DNA from 2 places in the Streptomyces sp. NPDC026246 genome. Region 2 is predicted to be linked to the other one. Evidence: riboswitches for the same ligand, from Rfam matches in the RefSeq annotation. Region 2 holds a riboswitch; the other holds the start of a gene.
The links. A riboswitch is a leader RNA that binds a small molecule or an ion and turns the genes downstream of it on or off. The one in region 2 is predicted to bind cyclic di-AMP.
Positions count from the first base shown of each region.

Region 1: linked by a shared signal. The riboswitch ahead of ACZ4M5_RS23615 (transglycosylase family protein) and the one ahead of ACZ4M5_RS26600 (M23 family metallopeptidase) in region 2 are both predicted to bind cyclic di-AMP.

Region 1 is NZ_JBVHPJ010000009.1:239,894-246,975, forward strand. It holds gene ACZ4M5_RS23605 (cytochrome P450 family protein) at 1-1,064, shown strand, start outside; gene ACZ4M5_RS23610 (transglycosylase family protein) at 1,244-2,233, shown strand; cyclic di-AMP (ydaO/yuaA leader) riboswitch at 2,462-2,628, shown strand; gene ACZ4M5_RS23615 (transglycosylase family protein) at 2,633-3,361, shown strand; gene eno (phosphopyruvate hydratase) at 3,762-5,042, shown strand; gene ACZ4M5_RS23625 (FtsB family cell division protein) at 5,147-5,623, shown strand; gene ACZ4M5_RS23630 (DUF501 domain-containing protein) at 5,690-6,289, shown strand; gene ACZ4M5_RS23635 (Ppx/GppA phosphatase family protein) at 6,286-7,082, shown strand, end outside.
Region 2 is NZ_JBVHPJ010000011.1:236,709-243,790, reverse strand. It holds gene ACZ4M5_RS26610 (PrsW family intramembrane metalloprotease) at 1-249, shown strand, start outside; gene ACZ4M5_RS26605 (aldo/keto reductase) at 277-1,230, opposite strand; gene ACZ4M5_RS26600 (M23 family metallopeptidase) at 1,375-2,406, opposite strand; cyclic di-AMP (ydaO/yuaA leader) riboswitch at 2,418-2,574, opposite strand; tRNA gene ACZ4M5_RS26595 (tRNA-Met) at 2,874-2,947, opposite strand; gene ACZ4M5_RS26590 (dihydrofolate reductase family protein) at 3,052-4,182, opposite strand; gene ACZ4M5_RS26585 (MarR family winged helix-turn-helix transcriptional regulator) at 4,469-4,978, shown strand; gene ACZ4M5_RS26580 (SpoIIE family protein phosphatase) at 5,059-6,111, opposite strand; gene ACZ4M5_RS26575 (anti-sigma regulatory factor) at 6,111-6,554, opposite strand; gene ACZ4M5_RS26570 (STAS domain-containing protein) at 6,554-6,976, opposite strand; gene ACZ4M5_RS26565 (STAS domain-containing protein) at 6,979-7,082, opposite strand, start outside.

The sequences.
Region 1 (7,082 bases), on a different contig from region 2:
CGGCGCACCACGACGAACCGGCCCACGCCAAGGGCAAGACGGGGATCCCGGGGGAGCGCAAGGCGGAGCTGATGACGCACCTGCTGAACATCGACCCACCGGACCACACCCGGTTGCGGCGGCTGGTGTCCAAGGCGTTCACCCCCCGCCGGGTCGCCGAGTTCGCCCCCCGGGTGCAGGAGCTGACCGACGGGCTCATCGACCGGTTCGCGCGGACGGGGTCGGCGGACCTCATCCACGAGTTCGCCTTCCCGCTGCCCATCTACGCCATCTGCGACCTGCTCGGCGTCCCCCGCGAGGACCAGGACGACTTCCGCGACTGGGCGGGCATGATGATCCGTCACCAGGGCGGGCCCCGCGGCGGCGTCGCCCGCTCGGTGAAGAAGATGCGGGGCTACCTCGCCGAGCTGATCCACCGCAAGCGCGAGGCGCTGCCCGGCGAACCGGCCCCCGGCGAGGACCTCATCTCCGGGCTCATCCGCGCCTCCGACCACGGTGAGCACCTCACCGAGAACGAGGCGGCGGCCATGGCGTTCATCCTGCTGTTCGCCGGGTTCGAGACGACCGTCAACCTCATCGGCAACGGCACCTACGCCCTGCTCACCCACCCCGGGCAGCGGGCCCGCCTGCAGGCGTCCCTCGCCGCCGGGGAGCAGGACCTGCTGGAGACCGGCGTCGAGGAACTGCTGCGCTACGACGGCCCCGTCGAACTCGCGACCTGGCGCTTCGCCACCCAGCCGCTGACCGTCGGCGGGCAGCGCATCGAGGCCGGCGACCCGGTCCTGGTGGTGCTGGCGGCCGCGGACCGGGACCCGGAGCGGTTCGCCGACCCGGACGCGCTGGACCTGTCCCGCCGGGACAACCAGCACCTCGGGTACGGCCACGGCATCCACTACTGCCTCGGCGCCCCGCTCGCCCGGCTGGAGGGCCAGACCGCCCTCGCCACGCTGCTGACGCGCCTGCCCGACCTCCGGCTCGCAGCCGACCCGGCCGAGCTGCGCTGGCGCGGCGGGCTCATCATGCGAGGGCTGCGCACCCTCCCGGTGGAGTTCACCGCGGTGTGACGCCCGCCGTGTCCAGCGAGCGCCTCCGCCAAACATGACACGCCGTCATGTCTGTGATCTTCACGTGATCTGCGCGGCATGAACTTGTGACAAGTGATCGTCTGCCGATACGTTCACCCATCAACGCGGCCCGGAGACGGCGCCGCGCGGGTCACTGCTGTCTTGCGAAAGGTCTCCGTATGCTCTCCGGGAACGGTCGTCACCGTCGCCCCCGCCAGGCTCCGGCTCTCCTCGTCGCGGCCGGAGTGACCGGCTCCGCCATTGCGATCCCGCTCCTCGGAGCCTCCGGTGCCAGCGCTGCCGACGGCGCCACCTGGGACCGGATCGCGGACTGCGAGACCGGCGGGGCCTGGAGCCAGAACAGCGGCAACGGCTACTACGGCGGCCTCGCGCTCTCCCAGGACGACTGGGAGAGCTACGGCGGTCTCGACTACGCCGCGAGCGCCGATCTGGCCAGCCGCTCGCAGCAGATAGCCGTGGCCGAGAGAATCCTCGCCGACCAGGGGGTCGGCGCCTGGCACACCTGTGGGCTCCTCTCCGGCCTCAGGACGGGCTCGTCGGGCTCGGGTGGCGAGTCCGGCTCGTCCGGTGACTCCGCTCCGACAGACTCGACCGGATTGCTCGACTCGTCCGAATCGTCCGGGTCTTCCGCCTCGCCCTCCCCGTCCGCGACGTCTCCGTCGTCTTCCCCGTCCCGCTCGGCTTCGCCTGACGCCTCGTCGGCACCTCGGGGCGAATCGGGTGATTCCGACAAGTCGCGCGACTCTCGTGGTGCCGGTCGGGGATCGGACGGCTCGCGGTCGGCCGCGCCCGAGAGCGAGGCGTCCGGCAAGTCCCGCCCGAGCGACGGCTCCTCGGCTGCGGCGGACGCCGGCTCCGGCCGTCACCGCGGCCCCAGCGCCGACGAGAGTGCCGGGTCCGCGGACGGCGGTACGGGCGGCTCCTCGGGGCGGCACGCCTCACGCGACGAGGAGGCGTCCGACGAGAAGTCGGAGGGTGCCTACATCGTCGGCGTCGGGGACAGCGCCTGGTCCATCGCCGACTCCCTCCGGATCGACGGGGGATGGCACGAGCTGTACGCCGGGGGCGAGAAGGCGGCCGAGGGCGACTCGGAGCTCGTTCTGCCCGGTCAGACGCTTACCGCAGAGGACGAAACGGACGGGAAGTAGCCGTTCGGGCAGTGCGGGAACGGCGGCGGAAGTCGCCCCGAATCGACGCGAGTTCACGCCATGTTTCGCGGCCTATGTCCCGTATAAACGTGGTGAGAGATAGGTCTCAGAAGCCTTGATCGTCTTTGAAATTCCGGCGATCGCCTGTCTACGGTCGTGACCGCTCGCCACCGCGAGCCCCGGCGGCCGCAACGCCGAATCCTGCCAGCGGCCGTACGGGAACAGTCGTCGCGTCAAGCGCCGTAGGCAGGAGCGGGGGACCCAAGGTAGGTGCCCGACCGGCTTGTTGCGCCGGAAGGGCTAGGGGTGGAGCCGCGTCCCGTGAGGGACGTGGCCGGGCAACTCAACCGGCCCGAACCCGACAGCTCACCTCGCAGGCGTCGGTGAGGGGATCCATCCATGCTGTTTTCCGGCAAGGGCAAGCACCGTCGTCCGTCCAAGGCCACTCGCGCCATCGCCGTCGCCGGTGTCGCCTCCGCCGCCGTCGCCGCTCCGCTGATGGCGGCCGGCAACGCCTCCGCCGCCACCGCCTCCGAGTGGGACGCCGTCGCCCAGTGCGAGTCCGGCGGCAACTGGTCCATCAACACCGGCAACGGTTACTACGGCGGTCTGCAGTTCTCCGCCTCCACGTGGGCCGGCTACGGCGGCACGCAGTACGCCTCCACCGCCGACAAGGCCACGAAGGCGCAGCAGATCGAGATCGCCGAGAAGGTCCTCGCCAGCCAGGGCAAGGGCGCCTGGCCGGTCTGCGGCAAGGGCCTGTCGAGCGCCGGCTACACCGGCGGCGGTTCCACCGACTCCGGCAGCTCCGCCGGCTCCTCGCAGCAGAACCAGCAGAGCCAGCAGAGCCAGCAGAGCCAGCAGAGCACCGAGTCGCGTGAGACCCAGCAGCAGCCGGCCTCCCGTTCCGACGAGCGTCCGGCCGCCAAGAAGACCGTCACCACCCCGACCGGCAAGAAGGTCAAGAAGGGCGACGGCGAGTACAAGGTCGTCAAGGGCGACACCCTCAGCTCCATCGCGGCCGAGGAGAAGGTCAAGGGCGGCTGGGAGAAGCTGTTCAAGCTGAACAAGGACATCGTCGAGGACGCCAACCTCATCTACCCGGGCCAGCAGCTGCACCTGAAGTAAGCAGCAGCGCCCACCGCCGCAGGGCGGTCCGCACCGCGCACCCGCGGTCCGGCCGCCCGGCGGCCCCCGCCCTCGTGGGAGGCCCCGCCCTGACAGGCGGCCCCCCGCCGCACGGGCGGGACCCCCGTCCCCACGGGCTCCCCGCCCCGGTGCGTGTTCCCCCGTACGCACCGGGGCGGGGTCATGTCCGCCCGGGCTCCGGCGGCCGAGTTTCGGCCGGTTGTGGCGAACCTGCTTTGTTCCGTTCGGAAACAATTTACTCTCGGTTCTGTCCATGGGGTGGGCGACCCGGTGGCCGATCGCCCGGAGCCGGTTAGGCTCATGTCGCGAGCCACCACGGCCCGCACCTCGCCGGGTCCACGCGACCCGCGTCACCGCGTCACATAAGAAGGAGATGCTCGTGCCGTCCATCGACGTCGTCGTAGCCCGGGAAATCCTGGACTCCCGAGGCAACCCCACGGTCGAGGTCGAGGTCGGCCTCGACGACGGCAGCACCGGCCGTGCCGCCGTCCCGTCCGGCGCCTCCACGGGCGCCTTCGAGGCCATCGAGCTCCGCGACGGCGACTCGAACCGCTACCTCGGCAAGGGTGTGGAGAAGGCCGTCCTCGCGGTCATCGAGCAGATCGGCCCGGAGCTGGTCGGCTACGACGCCACCGAGCAGCGCCTGATCGACCAGGCGATGTTCGACCTGGACGCCACCGACAACAAGGGCTCGCTCGGCGCCAACGCCATCCTCGGCGTCTCCCTCGCCGTCGCCCACGCCGCCTCCGAGGCCAGCGACCTGCCGCTGTTCCGCTACCTGGGCGGCCCGAACGCGCACCTGCTGCCGGTGCCGATGATGAACATCCTGAACGGCGGCTCGCACGCCGACTCCAACGTGGACATCCAGGAGTTCATGATCGCGCCCGTCGGCGCGGAGTCCTTCTCCGAGGCACTGCGCTGGGGCGCCGAGGTCTACCACACGCTGAAGAAGGTCCTGAAGGGCAAGGGCCTGGCCACCGGCCTCGGCGACGAGGGCGGCTTCGCCCCGAACCTCGGCTCCAACCGCGAGGCCCTCGACCTCATCCTCGAGGCGATCAAGGAAGCCGGCTACACCCCCGGCGAGCAGATCGCCCTCGCGCTCGACGTGGCCGCGTCCGAGTTCTACAAGGACGGCGTCTACACCTTCGAGGGCAAGGAGCGCTCGGCGGCCGAGATGACCGAGTACTACGCGGAGCTCGTCGACGCGTACCCGCTCGTCTCCATCGAGGACCCGCTGTTCGAGGACGACTGGGAGGGCTGGAAGACCATCACCGACAAGCTCGGTGACAAGGTCCAGCTCGTCGGCGACGACCTGTTCGTCACCAACCCCGAGCGCCTCGCCCGCGGCATCGAGGAGGGCGCCGCCAACGCCCTGCTGGTGAAGGTGAACCAGATCGGTTCGCTGACCGAGACCCTGGACGCCGTGGAGCTGGCCCAGCGCAACGGCTTCAAGTGCATGATGTCCCACCGCTCCGGCGAGACCGAGGACGTCACCATCGCCGACCTGGCCGTCGCCACCAACTGCGGCCAGATCAAGACCGGCGCCCCGGCCCGCTCCGAGCGCGTCGCCAAGTACAACCAGCTGCTGCGCATCGAGGAGATCCTCGACGACGCCGCGGTCTACGCCGGCCGCAGCGCCTTCCCGCGCTTCAAGGGCTGACCCCGGCCACAAGAGGCAGCGTCGTACGTACGTCCCCGGACTCGGTCCCGTACCGTGTCCGGGGACGTACGCGCGTATGACGGTGGAGCGGGAGGCGGACTGACATGGCCGTGAAGGACCGGGACCGGTTCTCCACCGCGACCAGGATCCGGCTGCTCGGTGAGCAGACCGCGGCCCGGGTCTACCGCTCCCAGACCAGGCGCCAGGCCCGCCGCTCCCGGCTGACCGGCCGGGCGGCGCTGCTCGCGCTGGTGCTCTGCTCGCTGATCGTGGCCCTGGCCTGGCCGATGCGCCAGTACGTCTCCCAGCGCGCCGAGATCGAGGACCTGCAGCGCGAGCAGCAGCAGGCGCGGGAGCGCGTCGAGCGGCTGCGCGACGCCAAGGCGCGCTGGCAGGACGACGCGTACGCGGAGCAGCAGATCCGGCAGCGGTTGCACTACGTCATGCCGGGGGAGACGGGGTTCGTCGTCGTCGACCCGGACGCGGCGAAGCAGGCGCGCACCGACCTGGGCGCGGCGGACCGCCCCTGGTACGCCAATGTCTGGGACGGGATCGACAAGGCCGACGACTCCGGCCGCTGAACGCGCGCCCAGTGCTCCCCCAGTGACCCCGCAGAGAACCCAGAGAAAGACACGCTGAAGACAGTCATGGAAACGCCCCCGCCGACCACCCCGCGCACCGAACCCACCGACGCGGACGTCGAGGCCTTCAAGCAGCAGCTCGGTCGGCCCCCGCGCGGACTGCGGGCCATCGCGCACCGCTGCCCCTGCGGACAGCCCGACGTCGTGGAGACGGCCCCGCGCCTGCCCGACGGCACGCCCTTCCCGACGCTGTACTACCTGACGTGCCCGAAGGCCAACTCGGCGATCGGCACGCTGGAGGCGAACGGCGTGATGAAGGAGATGACCGAGCGGCTGGCCGCGGACCCGGAGCTGGCGGCGGCGTACCGGGCGGCCCACGAGGACTACGTCCGGCGCCGCGACGAGATCGAGGAGCTGAAGAACTTCCCGAGCGCGGGCGGCATGCCGGACCGCGTGAAGTGCCTGCACGTGCTGGTCGCGCACTCGCTGGCCGCGGGCCCGGGCGTGAACCCGCTGGGCGACGAGGCGCTGGCCATGCTGCCCGAGTGGTGGCGCAAGGGGGCCTGCGTGACGCCCGCCGGCCCGCCGAGCGGTGCGGGGTGGCAGGTCGACAGCACGGACTCGGGGCACTTCGCCGTCAAGCCGCTCGAGGAGGACGGACAGTGACCCGGGTCGCCGCCGTGGACTGCGGCACGAACTCCATCCGCCTGCTGGTCGCCGACGCGGATCCGGTCACCGGCGAGCTGGCCGACCTGGACCGCCGGATGACGATCGTGCGGCTCGGGCAGGGCGTCGACCGCACCGGCCGGCTCGCCCCCGAGGCGCTGCAGCGGACCTTCGCGGCCTGCCGGGAGTACGCCGGGATCATCGAGGAGCACGGCGCTCAGCGGTTGCGGTTCGTGGCCACCTCCGCCTCCCGGGACGCCGAGAACCGCGACGAGTTCGTGCGGGGCGTGCTGGACATCCTGGGCGTGGAGCCCGAGGTGATCACCGGGGACCAGGAGGCCGAGTTCTCCTTCACCGGCGCCACCAAGGAGCTGGCCGGGAGCGACCATCTGCCCACGCCCTACCTGGTGGTGGACATCGGCGGCGGCTCGACCGAGTTCGTCGTGGGCGACGACCGGGTCCGGGCGGCCCGGTCGGTGGACGTCGGCTGCGTCCGCATGACGGAGCGCCACCTGGTCCGCGACGGCGTGGTGAGCGACCCGCCCTCGCCGGAGCAGGTCGCCGCGATGCGGGCCGACATCGAGGCCGCCCTCGACCTGGCCGAGAAGACGGTGCCGCTGCGTGAGGCCCGCACACTGGTCGGCCTGGCCGGCTCGGTGACGACCGTGTCGGCCATCGCCCAGGAGCTGCCCGCGTACGACTCCGAGGCCATCCACCATTCCCGGGTCTCCCTGGAGAGGGTCCGCGAGATCACCGAGTGGCTGCTGCGCTCCACGCACGCCGAGCGGACGGC
Region 2 (7,082 bases):
CGCCACCGGGCCCGCCGCGGCCGGGCCGGCGCCGGCTTCACGGTCCGCGAGCTGGAACTGCTCGGCGAGCTGTGGCGGCGCCGGGAGGCGGCCCGCCCGGCCCTGGTCCACGCGGCCCGGATCACCTCCCCGCCGCCTCCGGCCATGGTGCAGCCCTGGCCGGTGCACGGGGTGCACGGCGCGTACGGCCAGGTCCACCAGCCGGCTCCCCACCCGGCGTACAGCCCGTACAACCCCTACCGCTCCTGAGCCGCGCCGCCGCTCCCCCGCGTCCCGTCAGGCGGAGGCCTCGTCGAGCCGGGCGGTCTCCGCGTCCGTCAGGGTCAGCTGCGCCACCCCCACCAGCGCCGGCAGCTGCTCCACCGTCCGCGCGGAGGCGATCGGCGCGACCACGGTCGGGCGGGCGGCGAGCCAGGCCAGGGCCACCGTCGCCACCGGCACCTCGTGCGCCGCGGCGATCTCGTCGAGCGCGTCGAGCACCCGGCGCCCGCGCTCCGTCTCCAGGTGCCTGGCCGCGCCCCCGGCCCGCGCGCTCTCGACGGTCGTACCGGGGCGGTACTTGCCCGTGAGGAAGCCGGACGCGAGCGCGTAGTAGGGCACGGCCGCGAGGCCGCTGCGCTCGGCGAAGTCCTGGAGCCCGCCCTCGTAGGTGTCGCGGGAGACCAGGTTGTAGTGGGGCTGGAGGGCCACGTAGCGGGCCAGTCCCTCGCGGTCGGAGAACTCCAGGGACTCCCGCAGCCGCTCCGCGGAGATGTTGGAGGCGGCGATGTGCCGCACCTTGCCTGCCTTGACGAGCTCGTCGAGGGCGCCGATGATCTCCTCGACGGGCACCTCGGGCCGGTCGTAGTGGGTGTAGTACAGATCGATGTGGTCGGTACCCAGCCGGCGCAGGGAGGCGTCGGCGGCGGCCTTGATGGTGGCGGCGGACAGCCCCTGGAAGTCGAGGTGCTGGCTCACCTTGGTGGCGACGACGACCTCGGAGCGGTTGCCGCGCGCCCGGAGCCACCTGCCGAGGATGGTCTCGGACTCCCCGCCCCGGTTGCCCTCGGCCCACGCCGAGTAGACGTCGGCGGTGTCGACGAAGTTGCCGCCGGCCGCGGTGTAGGCGTCGAGGACGGCGAAGGAACGGTCCTCGTCGGCGGTCCAGCCGAAGACGTTGCCGCCGAGGGCGAGCGGGAAGACCTCGAGGTCGGAGGAGCCGAGCTTGCGCAGATTCGTCGTAGCAGTCATACCCTGGGTCAACGACCGCGCGGAACGGCCCATTCCGCAAGCTGCGCACGACCCCGGGCGAACACCCCGGCCGGCGAAGACCGGCAGCCCTGACGCCGGGGGGTCGTCGTCAGGGCTGCCGGTGCTTCGACGGGCGCGGTGCGTCTACGGGTTGAGTCCCTTGCCCCGCAGCCACGCCATGGGGTCGATGCCGCTCGCGGAACCGCCGGTGTGGACTTCGAGGTGGAGGTGGGCGCCGGTGACGTTGCCGGTGGCGCCGACACGGCCGATGACGTCGCCGGTGCCGACCTTCTGGCCGACGCTGACGCCGATCGACGACTGGTGCGCGTACCAGATCTCGGTGCCGTCGTCGAGGGTGAGGACGGTCTTGTAGCCGTAGGAGCCGTTCCAGCCGGCCTCGGTGATGGTGCCGCTGTGGACCGCCTTGATCGGTGTGCCCGTGGGGGCGGCGAAGTCGAGACCGGTGTGGTAGCCGGAGGACCAGTAGGCGCCGGCCTGGCCGAAGCTGGAGGTGAGGGTGTACGAGGAGGTCGGCAGCGTGTACTGCTTGGCGAGGGCGGCGAGCCGCTCGGCCTCGGCCTTCTTCTCGGCCGCCTCCTCCGCCTTCTTCTTCGCCTCGGCGGCCTTGGCCTTGGCCTCCTTCTCGGCCTTGGCGACGGCCTCCTGGGCCGCCTTCTCGGCGGCGGCCGCGGCCTCCTGGGCGGCCTTGGTGTCGATCTGGTCCTGCTGGTGCTCGACCTGGGCCATGATCCGGGCGCGCAGGGCCTCACCGGCGCCGTCGGCGCCCGGCTCGGCCTCGGCGGTCGTGGTGCCCAGGCTGCTGAGCGGGGTGGCGGAGCCTTCGGGGGTGTCGTCGTCCGAGAGGAGGGAACCCACCGAGGGAAGGTCCGGGACGGAGATCGACACCGGCGGCTTGCCGGTCTGGGCGCTGGCCATGCCGCCCGCGCCGACGGCGGCTATGACACCGACGCCGAGGACGGTGGAGCTGCGGGCGAGTCCTCCGCCGCGCTGCTTGGAGACGCGGTGCCGGCCACGGACGGGGCGGATGGACTCCGCGGTGGGGTTCCACTCCTGGAACGGGCCCTCGTCGGTGCGCTGACGGCCGAAGCCGAAGGTCTCGGGGTCGCGCTGGTCCGCCGCGAACGGGGCAGCGGGGGCAGGCCGGTTGGACGCCACGTGGGCGTGCTCCTTTCCTTCCTTCTCGCCTACCGGGTTAGCTGACGGGTTCGGAGCAGGAAGGTCTCCTACGCGCGTATACCTGCCGTGCTGCCACGGCGGCATCCGCTCGATTCACCCCAAGTGGTGGTTCCCCGGTTCCCTTGCGGGATTCGGCGCGTGCGCACGGAGCCGCCTTCTGTGACGGCTGGGACGACCGCGCTGCGTTATCGAACGTTAATGGATGGCGCGGTGCGTATTCCAGCGCTTCCGCTTGATCATTAACCTTTTTCGCGCGGACCAACCTGCCACGACCGGGGTGAATCGGGCGAGTTGACCGCCTCCCGGACACCGCACGGGACTTGACGGTGTGTCAGTTGTTATGCGCAGCGGGGCGGTTCACTCACCGTGTGTGACGGCCGGTCGACGACCGGAGGGAAACGCACCGAGGGCCGGAACCCTTTCGGATTCCGGCCCTCGGCCTTCAGTAGCGGGGACAGGATTTGAACCTGCGACCTCTGGGTTATGAGCCCAGCGAGCTACCGAGCTGCTCCACCCCGCGTCGTTGTGTTCACCAGTGTACGCCATCCGCGGGACGTCTCGCGCACACCCCGGTCCGGCGCCCCCGGCACCGGCCCCGGCACACCCCGGCCCGGAGCGCCGCGCTCAGGGCAGCAGGTGCCGGTTCGGGGCCTTGGCCCGCTCCTCGTGCTCGGGCAGGAGGACGACCTGCGCTCCCCCGGCGGCCAGGACACCGCTGCCGTCGGCCCCGGATACGAAGGTGTCCGGCTCGCGCCAGGCCGTGACGACCCGCCGCACACCCGCGTCGAGGATCAGCCGGGCGCAGGGCGCCGGGCGGGAGGCACGGCGGGCGCAGGGTTCGAGGCTGCTGTAGACGGTCGCCCCGGCGAGCCTGGGGTCGGCCGGATCGAGCTTGGCCAGGGCCGCCTCCTCGGCGTGAACCACCGGGTCGCCGCCCTCGCGGGAGTGGCCGCGGGCCAGTTCGGTGCCGTCGGCCGCGACCACCACCGCCCCGACGCTGAACGCGGTCGCGGAGGGCGGGCAGTGCTCCGCGAGCTCGCAGGCGGCGGCCAGCCAGCGGTGGTCGGCGGCGACCGGGAGCGGCCCGGTGCCGGGGGCGGTCGGTTCGTAGCGCATCAGGACGACGTCCTCGATCCGGCGGCTGTCGACCAGCCGCAGCCGGCCCGGCGGGTAGCCGCCGGGGCCGAAGAGGCGGGGCGCGTCGGGGTCACCCACGAAGAGCGGGGCGAGGACCAGCTGGATCTCGTCGGCGAGCCCCTGGGTGAGCAGCTGGGTGTGGATCAGGCCGCCGCCCTCGACCATCAGCCGCCGCACGCCCCGCACGTCGTGCAGGTGGGTGAGGAGCCGGCGCCAGTCGAGGGCCGCGCCCAGCGGGACGACGTCGGTGGCGAGGCCGAGGGCGCGGGCGCGCCCGGCGCCCTCGTCGGTGGTGTAGAGGACCTTCTCGCCGCCGGTGTGCCAGAAGTGGGCCTCCGGGTCGAGGTCGCCGGTGCCGCTGACGGTGACCTTGAGGGGGTACTCGGGCCGGCCCGCGGCGGTGCGGGCGGCGCGGCGCTCCGGGGAGTTGACCAGGAGGCGGGGGTTGTCGGCCCGGATCGTGCCCGCGCCGACCAGGATCGCGTCGACGGACGCGCGCACCTCGTCGACGCGGTCGAAGTCGGCCGGGCTCGACAGGAACAGGCGTTCGGGTCCGGTGTCGTCCAGGTAGCCGTCGAGGGAGACGGCGGCGGACAGCAGGACGTACGGGTGAGGCATCGACGCTCCGCGGCTGGTCGGAAAAGCGGGACTGGATGGGCCTGGATGGGACTGGACGGGCTGGCCGGGCTGAGTGGGACGTGGCCAAGTCTTACGCGGTCACCCGGCCGGACGGGGACGGCACCCCCCCGCCGCCGGCCGCACCGGCGGAACCCGGCGCGGGCTGAGCCGCCGTCAGGCCGGTGACGGCCGTGCAACGGTCTGCTTGCCGCTCGGCTCTTCGGGTACAGCCTTTGCAAGAGGGCGACCTCCACAGCACCCGGAGCTTATGGAAAGTGACCGTTTTGTGACCGGATTCGGCGGGCCCGGTGACCACCGGGCCAGGGGGCCGGGCGAGGGCCCGGAAGCCGTCGCCTCGCAGATCGCCGACGCGGTGGACAGCCTGGCGGTCCTGTGGACGGTCGCGGCCCAGGAGGCGTCCCTGCGGCTGTCCCCGCATCAGTTGCGGGCGCTGCGCACGGTGCAGAGGGCACCCGGACTCAACCTCACCGCCCTGGCGGAGCGGCTGGACATCGGCCTGCCCACCGCCAGCCGCCTCTGCGACCGGCTCGCGGCGGCCGGCCTGCTGGAACGGGCCCCGCACCCGGACACCCGCCGCGAGGTCCAGCTCCGGCTCACCACGCACGGCCGCAACGTCCTGAGCGACGTCGCCGGTCGCCGCACCCACGCCCTCACCGTCGCCGTGGCCGCGATGCGGCCTGCCGAACGGGAGGCACTGAGAAGGGGGTTGCGCGCCTTCCTGGCCGCCCAGGACCACGCGCCGCCCCGAGCCGGCGAGCCACCCGCCGGCCCGTGAGGGATCCGAGGGACCGGCCGGTCCCCTCGCCCCGGCCCGGCCTCACGCCCCCGCCCGGTCCGCACGCCCCCGCCCGGCCGTCAAGCCCCGGGCGAGCCCCCCTTCAGCACCGCCACACACGTGTCGTCGCGCACCGGGCGGGCCGCACTGCCCGAGTCGCGCAGCACCACCGCGGCGACCACCGCCGGGTCGCAGGTCAGGAGCACGTCCTCGGGCGTGCTCCAGCGGCTGGGCAGACCGTCGCTGTGCAGCACCAGCAGGCTGTCGTCGTGCCACGGCCCGCTCTGCACGGGGACGTCGGCCGGTGCCTGGGCCCCCACGATGCCGGGCCGGGACAGCAGCGGCCGCCACTCCCCGCCGGTGCGCAGCCGGGCGCCGACGTTGCCGATCCCGGCGAAGTCCAGCCGTCCCGTGGACAGATCGGCCTGCGCCACGGCGACGGCCGCCCCCCGGGTGGGGCGCAGAGCCGGGCCCAGACGCCGCAGGATCTCCGGCGGCGGCAGCTCGGCCAGGCCGCGCAGCGCGGTCACCGCCGCGGTGGAGGCCTCGGCGGCCTTCTCCCCGTGCCCGAGCCCGTCGGCGAGCAGCAGGGTCAGCCGGTCCCCGGCGCGGACACGGGCCCAGGCGTCGCCGGAGTGGGCCGCCCGGCCCAGGGGGACGTTGACACCGCCGGCGCGCGGGGGCGGCGCGGACGTCCCCGGGTGGCGGACGGCGATCTCGTGGTCGATCCGGGCCAGCACGACGGTGCCCCGGCCGACGGCGCTGTGCAGGTCGAAGTCGTTCGCGACCCGGCGGCAGGTGCCGAGCCCCGCGCCCAGGGAGGCCGCGACGGTCGTGGAGTAACCGTCGCGCATCGCGGCGGCCACGTCCGGGATGCCGGGCCCGTGGTCCAGCGAGAGGAGCTGCACACAGGTGCGCGGACCGCCGCCGTCCGTCCGCTCGACGAGGCCGATGAGCACGTGGCCGCCCTCGGCGTGCCGCAGCAGGTTGGTCGCCAGTTCCGTCGCCACCAGCGCGGCGGACGCCGTGCGGTTCGCCGGCAGTCCGGCGCACGCGCTGGCCTCCTCGGCGGCGACCCGGACGTCCCGCACCCGGGTCGAGTCGTCCACGGGCACGTCCCAGACCCTGCTCATCAGGGCTCCGGCCGGGAGGGCGGCACGGCCGTGGCCCAGGCCGTGACGGTGACGGTGGTTCCCTCACCCGGCCGGCTGTCCACCCGGAACTCGTGCACGAGCCGCTTGGCCCCGCTCATGCCCAGGCCCAGCCCGCCGCCGCTGGTGTAGCCGTCGGTCATCGCCAGGTCCAGGTCGCGGATGCCCGGCCCGGTGTCGACGAAGGCCAGCCGCAGCCCCTGCGCCGGCCCGGTGACCAGCGGGGTCATCTCCACATGGCCGCCACCGCCGTGGACGAGGGTGTTGCGGGCCAGTTCACTGGCCGCGGTGACCAGTTTGGTCTGCTGCACCAGACCGAAGCCCAGCTCGGCGGCCGTCTGCCGGACCTGCTGCCGCACCCAGGCCAGATCGGCGTCCGAGCCGATCGGCAGGGTGGCCGGGGCGGCGTGGCGGGAAGCCTGCATCAAGGACTCCCCCCTCCGTCGCGCGGGTCGGCGGCGAGCAGCTCCATGGCGCGCTCGACGTCCAGGGCGGTCCTCAACCCCGGCAGTGTGAGGCCGAGTTCGACGAGGGTGATCGCCACGGCCGGGCGCATCCCGGCCAGGACCGTGCGCGCCGCGAGCAGTTTCGCCGCGGCGGCGATCTCGGCGAGGACCCGGCCCAGGAACGAGTCGACGATCTCCACGCCGGAGATGTCGATGACGACCCCGGTCACTCGGGATCCGGCGATCCGGGCCGCGACGTCGTGCTGCAACTGCTCGGCCATGGCGTCGTGCAACTCGCCCTGGAGCGTGACCAGCAGGACGTCGCCCAGCCGGAGCACCGGCACGGTGAAGGCGTGACCGTGCACCGGCGCGGACAGCGGGGACCCGTCCCCCGCGGGCAGCGTCACCGCGCGCCCGCGTCCGCCGGGTCGGCCGCCCGCAGCGGCGCGATCTCCACGCCCTGCCGGCTGAGCGCGTAGGCCAGCGCGTCCGCCAGGCTCGCGCGGG